Regions from separate parts of the Methylophaga marina genome, predicted to be linked through region 2. Evidence: riboswitches for the same ligand, from Rfam matches in the RefSeq annotation. Region 2 holds a riboswitch; the other holds the start of a gene.
What was found. Region 2 has a riboswitch for cyclic di-GMP ahead of QUE24_RS02645 (hypothetical protein). Riboswitches for the same ligand answer to the same signal wherever they lie in the genome.
Positions count from the first base shown of each region.

Region 1: it holds a riboswitch for cyclic di-GMP, as region 2 does, so the genes downstream of both, QUE24_RS12250 (VPLPA-CTERM sorting domain-containing protein) here and QUE24_RS02645 (hypothetical protein) in region 2, are expected to answer to the same signal.

Region 1 covers NZ_AP027741.1:2,390,140-2,394,562, forward strand. Annotated here, with positions in the region: gene QUE24_RS12245 (Hsp20 family protein) at 4-486, shown strand; gene QUE24_RS12250 (VPLPA-CTERM sorting domain-containing protein) at 1,123-1,704, opposite strand; cyclic di-GMP riboswitch class I at 1,723-1,798, opposite strand; gene QUE24_RS12255 (AI-2E family transporter) at 1,999-3,174, opposite strand; gene QUE24_RS12260 (TonB-dependent siderophore receptor) at 3,488-4,423, shown strand, end outside.
Region 2 covers NZ_AP027741.1:532,833-537,255, forward strand. Annotated here, with positions in the region: partial or broken gene QUE24_RS02635 (metal ABC transporter solute-binding protein, Zn/Mn family) at 1-565, shown strand, start outside; gene QUE24_RS02640 (thioredoxin family protein) at 694-1,032, opposite strand; gene QUE24_RS02645 (hypothetical protein) at 1,210-1,749, opposite strand; cyclic di-GMP riboswitch class I at 1,767-1,853, opposite strand; gene QUE24_RS02650 (hypothetical protein) at 2,063-2,239, opposite strand; gene QUE24_RS02655 (hypothetical protein) at 2,245-2,850, opposite strand; gene QUE24_RS02660 (DUF6228 family protein) at 2,954-3,250, opposite strand; gene QUE24_RS02665 (hypothetical protein) at 3,364-3,579, opposite strand; gene QUE24_RS02670 (hypothetical protein) at 3,749-4,318, opposite strand.

The DNA.
Region 1 (4,423 bases), 1.2 Mb from region 2:
ACCATGAATGCAATTGACCTAACCCCTCTTTATCGTAGTAGTGTTGGTTTTGATCGTTTGGGATCACTGATTAACCATGCACTTACTGCAGACTCCACTTCCAGTGGATACCCTCCCTACAATATTGAGCTCATCGAGGACAACCGCTATGCCATCACGCTAGCCGTTGCCGGCTTCACCCAAGAGGAGCTTGATATTCAGGTTGAAAATGGTGTGCTGACTGTACGAGGTGAAAAAGCGGCTAAAGAAGAGCGTAAATACCTCCATCAAGGCATTGCTTATCGTTCATTTGAACGTAAGTTCAACCTTGCTGATTACGTCGAAGTGACTGGCGCCGATCTTTCCAATGGCTTACTGACTATCAGCCTTGTGAAAGAAATTCCTGAAGCGATGAAGCCTAAATCGATTCCGATTAGCCAAACGGCTAACAAAGCTTTGGAACATGATGTGGAAGATAAAAACGCTGACACTTCTAAAGCAGCCTAACTCATCCGGGGTGCGCGTAAGCGCACCCTTCTTTAAACTATAAGAGAATATTTTAAGTTGTATAACGAATTGATTTTTATAGAAAAAACGATTGGTTATGTAGGTTGGGTAGAGGAACGAAACCCAACGGATAGTTTCTTTTGTTAAATCACACGCTGCCGCGAGGCGTTCATTTAATTTGATTCGTGACATCCATGTCACTCACCCTTCTTCGGGCGCCTTTGGCGTCCAAATTCGTTCCAGACGAATTTGTGCATACCAAAATAAACGAACCAAACAAAAGGGCACCCGATATTGTCTTATCCCTAAAAAATTACTGTATTTTATGGCGTGAACACCAACTCGCTTCGCTCAAACACTTGTCCACTTAATCCATAAAGTACAGTAAATTTTTAGCGGCAATAGACGAGAGATACGAACTTTTAAACCTCCAGTTGATTAGACAAGTTCAGCTTAATTCTAATGGCTTTTTAATATACAAGAGTGTTTGGTTCTTAATGTTGGTCGGTATTTTTCTTCAAAATAAACCGCTCTAACCCTATTAATTATATGAGTTAATCTGTACCCAAAAAAAGCCAGCCCCTTGAGTGCTGGCTTTCACTGACATTTAAGCAATGCCGCATGTGAGATAAACGTTTACTTTTTTAAGTTAGAACGTCTTCTCATTGCAGTAAATCCCATTAAACCAGAAGCAAATAACCAAGCTGCAGCTGGTACTGGTACTTCAGAAACGCTAGGTGTATAGGTGAAATTGTCAGCATATACAGAATTCTTGTAGAAGCCTCCTATCGTGCCAAAAATAGCATAACTAATGTCATCAAAAGCAAGCGACAATGTGACCATTGTGCTGCTGGTACAGCAATTAACTGATGTTGTTCCCAATAAATTATTGGCGATGTCATAGACGGATAAAAAGATATTGTCGAGGTCATTACCATAGTCACCTAGGTCAACAGACACTGATTTGGCACCACCAGCAATAACAGCCTTAAAGGGATCATCACTTGAAAAAGAAGTACCACTTAAACCTCTGGAGCCAGTTGGTGTTCTATCTGTAGAAATATTTGCACTTCCCTTTGAAAAAGTCACACCTTGCGTTGTGTAGCTACTGACATTAGAAAATGATAGTGAATTAAAATTAATCGCCACAGGAGCGGCGTGAGCGATTGCGATAAAACTGGAAAATAAAATGATCGCAGTCTTTAAGATTTTTTTCATATTACATTGCCCTTGCATATATGCAGCCCGACTACCTACATGAGGCTCGTGGCTTTCCGTAGCATGATTCGCATCATGGTTGGCAAGTTAGATAAAGGTTGGGGTGAAGAGAACCTCTTCGAGAATAGATTATTTAAACGAACTGAAGCTTGTCTATTGTACTTTAGTACAATAGACAGAAAAAAGATTAACACCCTGATAATGTTATCAAAATAAGAGGGGAAACCAGCTTGATCCAGATTTGCATGACTTTCAGTGAACAATAAACTTTTAGCAGACTGACTCAACAGATTCTTAGGTTTCTGTGTCGGCATTTTCTGGATGAAAGTTTTCACTACCTCTTGCCGAGAGAAAAGTACCAAATGCCTGCAAGCTGGGGATATGTTCACAAAAGGTACGAACAGCAACCAATAATGGCACTGCTACTAACATACCCACAATCGACCATAACCAGGCCCATAATGCGACCGAGAGAAAAATCACGACGGGGTTCATTTCTAAGCGCCGACCAACGAAATAAGGCGTGGCAAGTTGCCCTTCAATAATCGTTAACGTCAAATAGGCTAGGGCGGGCAGCAGCGCGGTAACGGTATGGTCAAAGGTAAGCAAACCTACGAGGGCCGCGATCACAACGCCTACGATAGCACCAAGATACGGTACAAAATTCAAGGCGAACGCTAACACACCAAATAGGATGGCATTTGGCATGCCCAGCAGCCACATTGATACGCCAACCGCTATACCAAGCACAGCATTAATAAGGGTGATAGTGAATAAGTAATTCGATAACTTGCGTTCGATGTCATAGCTAATTCTGACCGCATTACGCTTATCTTTAAACGTCGGCATAATGTGAACTAGCTTTTCGTAAAACATATCACCTGAGGCCAGCAGAAAGAACAGCAACACTAGGGTAAATACCATTTGCGCCAGAATTTCAGGCACCGAAGTAGCGAGTTTGACAAGCACTCCTGGCTCGCGTGGTGAGACTTTCTGTACTTGCTCTGTCTCGTTTTCCAGCGAGGCGATCCGCTCAATCTGTTTGCCAGCATCAATGACTTCTTTCGCTGACTGGTTGGCACCACGCAATTTCTGTTCAATTTTAAAGCCGATGGTGGGGGCTTCTTTAATCCAACTCTGCACAGGATCTGCGAGGGTGCTTAAGCCCAAGCCTATTAATGTCATCAGTCCACTGACAATAATAAACGCGGAGATAGCTGGTGGTAGCCGTCTGCGCTCAAGGAAACGTCGCACCGGACTAAACACTAGTGCCAGTAACACGCCAAGCGCTACCGGCACGAGAAAATCACGAGCGTGAGCAACACTGCCCAGTAATAGCAGTAAAAATATACCGACTATTGCCCAGTGTGAACTTGACTTAAATATGTTGGTGGCAGGCATATTGTTTGACACTAACTCGGGGCTGGCATCTGCTGGCATGGTGTGGTTATTTTGTATATCGTCTGACATCTCAGCCTTGCCTCTAGTCGAAACCAATTGGGTCATTGTGTTTGATATTTTGTCTAGATTTCATATAACTCTTTTCTGTTCAATATTTCTATTTTTAGTTGATACGTAGCATGCCAGATTTTTAAATGTATTTGGAAAAAATAGAATCACTCTTTTCATCTCAGGAAACTCTCAAACTTACTCACTTGATTGAATTAGGAGACTGAATGCCAGTGTTTTCATATTAGTTGTTAAATAATAATGATTTGTATTTAGATTTTATGATCTGTAAAGTGCTGTCATTTTTTAAATAACAAATCATGAGATAAGACATATGAAACGGAGCACACGATATGCCATTAGCTTGTCATTGGTCTCGCTGTATAGCGGCTTAGCTAATGCGGAGCCAGTTGAACAAGTATCTGAGTCTAGCGAAGTGATTAGTCTGGATTCATTGCGCATTTATGGCGAACCAGAGGAAACCAAATCAGCAACAAAACTGGATTTAACCATCTTTGAAACGCCTCAGATTGTCTCGGTTATTTCACAAGATCAGATTGAAGATTTTGCCTTAAATGAGGTGAATGACTTACTGAAATATGTGCCGGGTGTGACGGTGGAGCAGGTAGAAACGGGTCGAACGTACTACACCGCACGTGGTTTTGATATCGTTAACTTTCAGTATGACGGCATTGGTGTGCCTTTTTCATATGGTTTGACACAAGGTCACGATGACACCGCGATGTATGAAAAAGTGGAGGTCATTAAAGGGGCGAGTGGTCTGATTACTGGTTTAGCTAATCCTTCGGCCACCATCAATTTTGTGCGTAAACGCCCCACTGATGAATTTCAGGCATCAGCTAAAGCCTCTTATGGTTCATGGAATACTCGTCGTGTTGATGCCGATATTTCCGGGCCTATTAATGATCGCGTTCGTGGTCGCTTAGTCGTTGCCAAAGAAAAAGGAGATTCATACCTTGATCGCTACTCCACAGACCGTGATGTCTTTTACGGCATTGTTTCAGCAGATCTGACGGACAGCACTGAGCTAACTTTTTCTCACAGTGTGAACGACCATCATAGTGATGGTAACTCATCAGGAGCATTACCACTTTTCTATAGTGATGGCACATTGACCGATTACGATGAGTCAACCAATACGGCGCCTAGCTGGGCTCAGCAAGATGTGAAACAAACTCGAAGTTTCATCGAGTTGGAACAAAGAATAGGTGATGATTGGGCAATCAAAGCCATGTACACCCAAAACAAA
Region 2 (4,423 bases):
TGAGACCTATTCTGTAACAGCCGGCTATGGCCAGTTCAGAACGGATCCACACGTATGGAATGATGTCGATAATGTTCAGGTTTGGGTTAATAATATTGAAGCGGCCTTGATTGAAGTCAGACCAGATCTGACAAATGAAATACAACAGGCTGCTCAAGCGTACAGGGAAAAACTGACGGCACTGGATGCCAATATCCACGCAAAGCTGACAAGCCTGCCCACTGACAAACGTGACATTTTAACCAGCCATGACGCATTTAGTTATTACACAAAAGCCTATGGCGTCAGATTCTTATCTCCTCAGGGCGTTTCCACAGAAACAGAAGCCTCAGCTGCTACCATTGCTAAACTCATCGACCAGATTAAACAGCTTGGCGTGACACGTTATTTTCTTGAAAATTCTAATAACACCCGTTTGGTCAAGCAGATTGCTAATGCCACCGGGGCCAAACCAGGCGGCAGACTCTATCCCGAGTCGTTATCTGAAGAAAATGGCCCGGCTGCAACCTATATAAAACTAATGCAATACAACACACAACAAATCGTCACGGCCCTTTCCGAATAACGCCGAGATACCCAGGCTATTTATCTTCAGATAGTCTGTGTAGTGGCTCCTTAAACCGCAACACATGGTTTATATGCATAACTATTCTCAGAGAAAATCAGTCGGGACAAGGGCAAAACTGGCTCCGCTTAGTTGAGTTTCGACATCAATTCACGAACCTCATCAGCACGTAATGGCCTCACAAGACGACCCACTTCTTGACCATTGTCTAGCAGTATCAATGTCGGCCATAGCTTAACCTTAAACCCACGGCCCAATCGCTTGCCTTTGCCGTCGTAGATTTTGATATGACGTAGCTTCGTATGTTCATTAACTACTTCGTTAATAGCTGCACTTGCTGCCTGACAATGACCACACCATGGCGCGCCAAACTCAAGTAATACCTTCCCCGGCAATTCGCTGGTTTGCTCAAAGGTTAATGTTTCCTCTGCATAGGCTGAGTCGGTATCAGCTTGATCCATATTCATATACTTAACTCTATGGGTAAATGACAATCTCTTTACTCAAACGCCGAAAGACTCTTCTCTCAGCCACAAAAAAAAGGTTCATTTGCCATATCATCTTGCCATAAGTTTCTTTCAGGCAATAAAAAAGCCGTAATGAACTTAATCATTACGGCTTTAATCGGTTTAACAGTCTGGGTATTAAGCGACTGTTTTTTGAGCTCTACGACGTAAGCCCATGAAACCTAATAATGCAGGCGCAAACAAGAATGCTGCAGCAGGAATAGGCACTGCAGATACATTTAATGACATACCACCGATGTTGTCACCGTAGTTACTATCATTGATGAAGAACTGAACTGTGGCATCAGATAACAGTGTAAATGTTGCACCAAGTGCGTTCAGCAGCGCTAAATCTGCTGTCTCATATCTACCAGTATCGCTAGTGATGATATGAGTAGTGCCAGACGGTGTAGTGAATGAGTAGTTGTTGACCCAGCCTTTTGAACAACCAGTGCCATCAGCACTACAACCTTGCACTTTACCCCAAGCATTCCACGCTGTGTATGTGTCATCTTTAAATGGGCTTATTGAATAAGTACCTGCTTTCAGGTTGAGTTCAACAGCATTCGAAGAAGTGTTTGTTTTTGCATCAAGATGGACAGTTGCTGCGTTAGCAGTCAACGGCGCCATAATTAACAACCCGAGTGCGATTAATAAGTTTTTGCTAAATAACTTCATTACATAAGCCTTTGTTATTCTGCAACCCAGCCATCTTTATTCACTACTTATAAAGACCTGAAGCTTTCCGTGCTTGGCTCACACCAAGGTTGGCTTTATTAAGAAATTAATTTACTACAGCTACAGGGTAAATCGCTTTTATAGCTCAATCAATTGTACATTGGTACTAGAAGGCCTATATAAAAGTGGGTTTTGGCGATTTCTAGCATTAAGACTTCCCCACTCACATCAATCTGAACAGGCAAAGCTGGTTAGGAATACAACTATGTATCAAGTAGATAAATCAAACTCAGCGCGAAAATAACGTAACAAGCTAAAGTGAAAAATGACCAAACCAGAGAGTGAGTAGCCCTGACTTTTCCCCACCATAAGCTAGGTTCTCAATAAAGATCGCTTCTTGCATCCACTTGGCAATAAAGTGCATCGCCACCACAGCAAACAGAAACTGAATCAACGCTGGCACCCAACTCAAAACAGTCGCGCTTATCACTATTACTATTCATTATTCTCACGTGGATGTAGCTCAGACTCTATCCACTGCGCGACTTCTTGTTTGTCTTTTCGTTTTACCATCTGCCTAGTATTGATGTCTTTTGGATAAACGCAAGTGCCTGTATTGTGCTTCAACACAAATGCGCGTTTCGCCCCAACAGGGTGTTTACTTGGCGCATGAATTACTGCGGCTCTTAACTCGAGACATTCAACGTCTTCCAGTGAAGCGTTTAAACCTATTTCATTTTGAGTCTTTTCAATAATGTCTCGAAATGTTCCTAAAATCAGATAACTACCATTTAGCAACGGCCCTTGACGCAAGGTTTGCTGCACATTTTGCTCCGTAACATTAATGCGCTCAAACTCGGTCACAGCAAGCTTATGCTCCTCCCCGGACGTCATTTTTATCACGGCTTGTACACACACCACATGAACAGGCCGCTCCCCCATATTCACCAACATACACAGCGCATCGGGGTTCTCATTTTGAGCATGGTGAAAAAGAAGATAGGGCCGATTATTACGGCGATATTGACTAAGAATTAACTGTAAATAGACAAGCCAGATAATGGCCATAACAGCAGAGCTGACGGGGCCAACATACTCCATAGGTTCTCCTCCTCCGTGGGAAATTAATGTTTAGAGGGGTACTGACTAAGAACTCAGTGATGAGTTTCATTTAGTAAATTGATGAAGTGTGTGAGTGAGAAATCTATAGAAAGAAATCAAGTTTGCTGACACCTTGAACATGCATAGCCGTTGCCGTGAGCATGAACTCTCCGTCCAAAGCTCCCCATATCTTCTCCCCTTTCCAGCCTCGCCAGTTGTCTGCCATATCCCGAAACAGAAGACTTGGCGGGCCGACAAAATAGGTTGTTGTATTGACTTCACCTATAAATGGAGCGCCAGTAACAGAGGCAACAAAGTTTGAGCCCTCCTCGTTGCCACCAACGATCCTCAAGGAGAGGGTTGTGGCGTCATCACATGACTTGATTTCTATCGTTTCCATAGACCATTAACGCCAACAGCACGCGCGGCTGCGAAATGGAGGCGAAGCCGCAATGTAGTAGACGTCGCCGTGACTGTGATTGTTAGGCTCAATTACCGGTTTTGCGCCGATGATTAATCGACAAAACCGAAATAGTGGCCAACACCCAGAACGGTTTCCACAAATTTCTTGGCTGTAGCACGATCCATAATCACAGATTTGCCATCGACATTCAGATAAATACTATCCTCGTCATAGAATGAAGAGCGGCCAAACTCAATATCCATTTTTTCTTTCCCGCCCTGACATTTTACCGTTTCTTCAAAAACATGGTTGTCGCTATAACTCAAACCCTTCTTGTAAAGTGACGACTTTTGATCGTCAGATATGAACGTTGGGCTTCTGGCCTAACGCCAGCATCAGCCGGCGCGCTATTCGCGCGCGCGGCTGAATGCCATCGTTAGGCGATTGATCGTGTGTTGATTCTTTGCCTGGAAAAATAATTTCAACCAGACCCCTTTAATTCTTTAATTGCAGGGTGCGAAACGCCGCTTCGATGAATAACGCCTGGTTGAGAAACGGATTTTTACTGAATAGGTCGCCGGATGTCAATCGATCAATCAGTGACTGGCGCGGATTGCTAGTGTCTGTATTGGGTAAGTTAGCTGATGATTGGGGAATAAACTTGCCTGCATTCTCACTTGGCTCATGCACTAAATAGATTGTACCTGAAGCAATAGCGGCTTGGCGTCGTCGGTCACTGGCAAGTAACCCGGCTGCCAGTTCAACATCATCAGCATCGAGGTTGTTCTCTACAGCATAATCATACGCAGCTTCCAACGCTTCTCTGTCGCTTTCCGATAAAAAATCAAAGACATTTCCACTATCAGATGAAGGGTTAGGTCTTGGTATCGTTTCACGAATGTTGTGTTCTTGCTGCAAGGCATTTCTCAACGCTTGGCCATCTATATCAATTTCGGTATTGGCTGTTACCATGCTAACGGCTTGGTCAAGCAACGCTTGGCCTCTTGCTATGGGAAGGTAACTGGGCCCAAGTTCTTGGCGTAAAAACTCGTTCGCGCCTTGCACCAATAGGCTTATAGAATGACCTCGGGCGCTAATCTGCAGGGCTGGATTAGTAGTATTGCTGATCCGAGAGCCGGAGCTGCTTGTATTCTCTGAATTCGTTATATC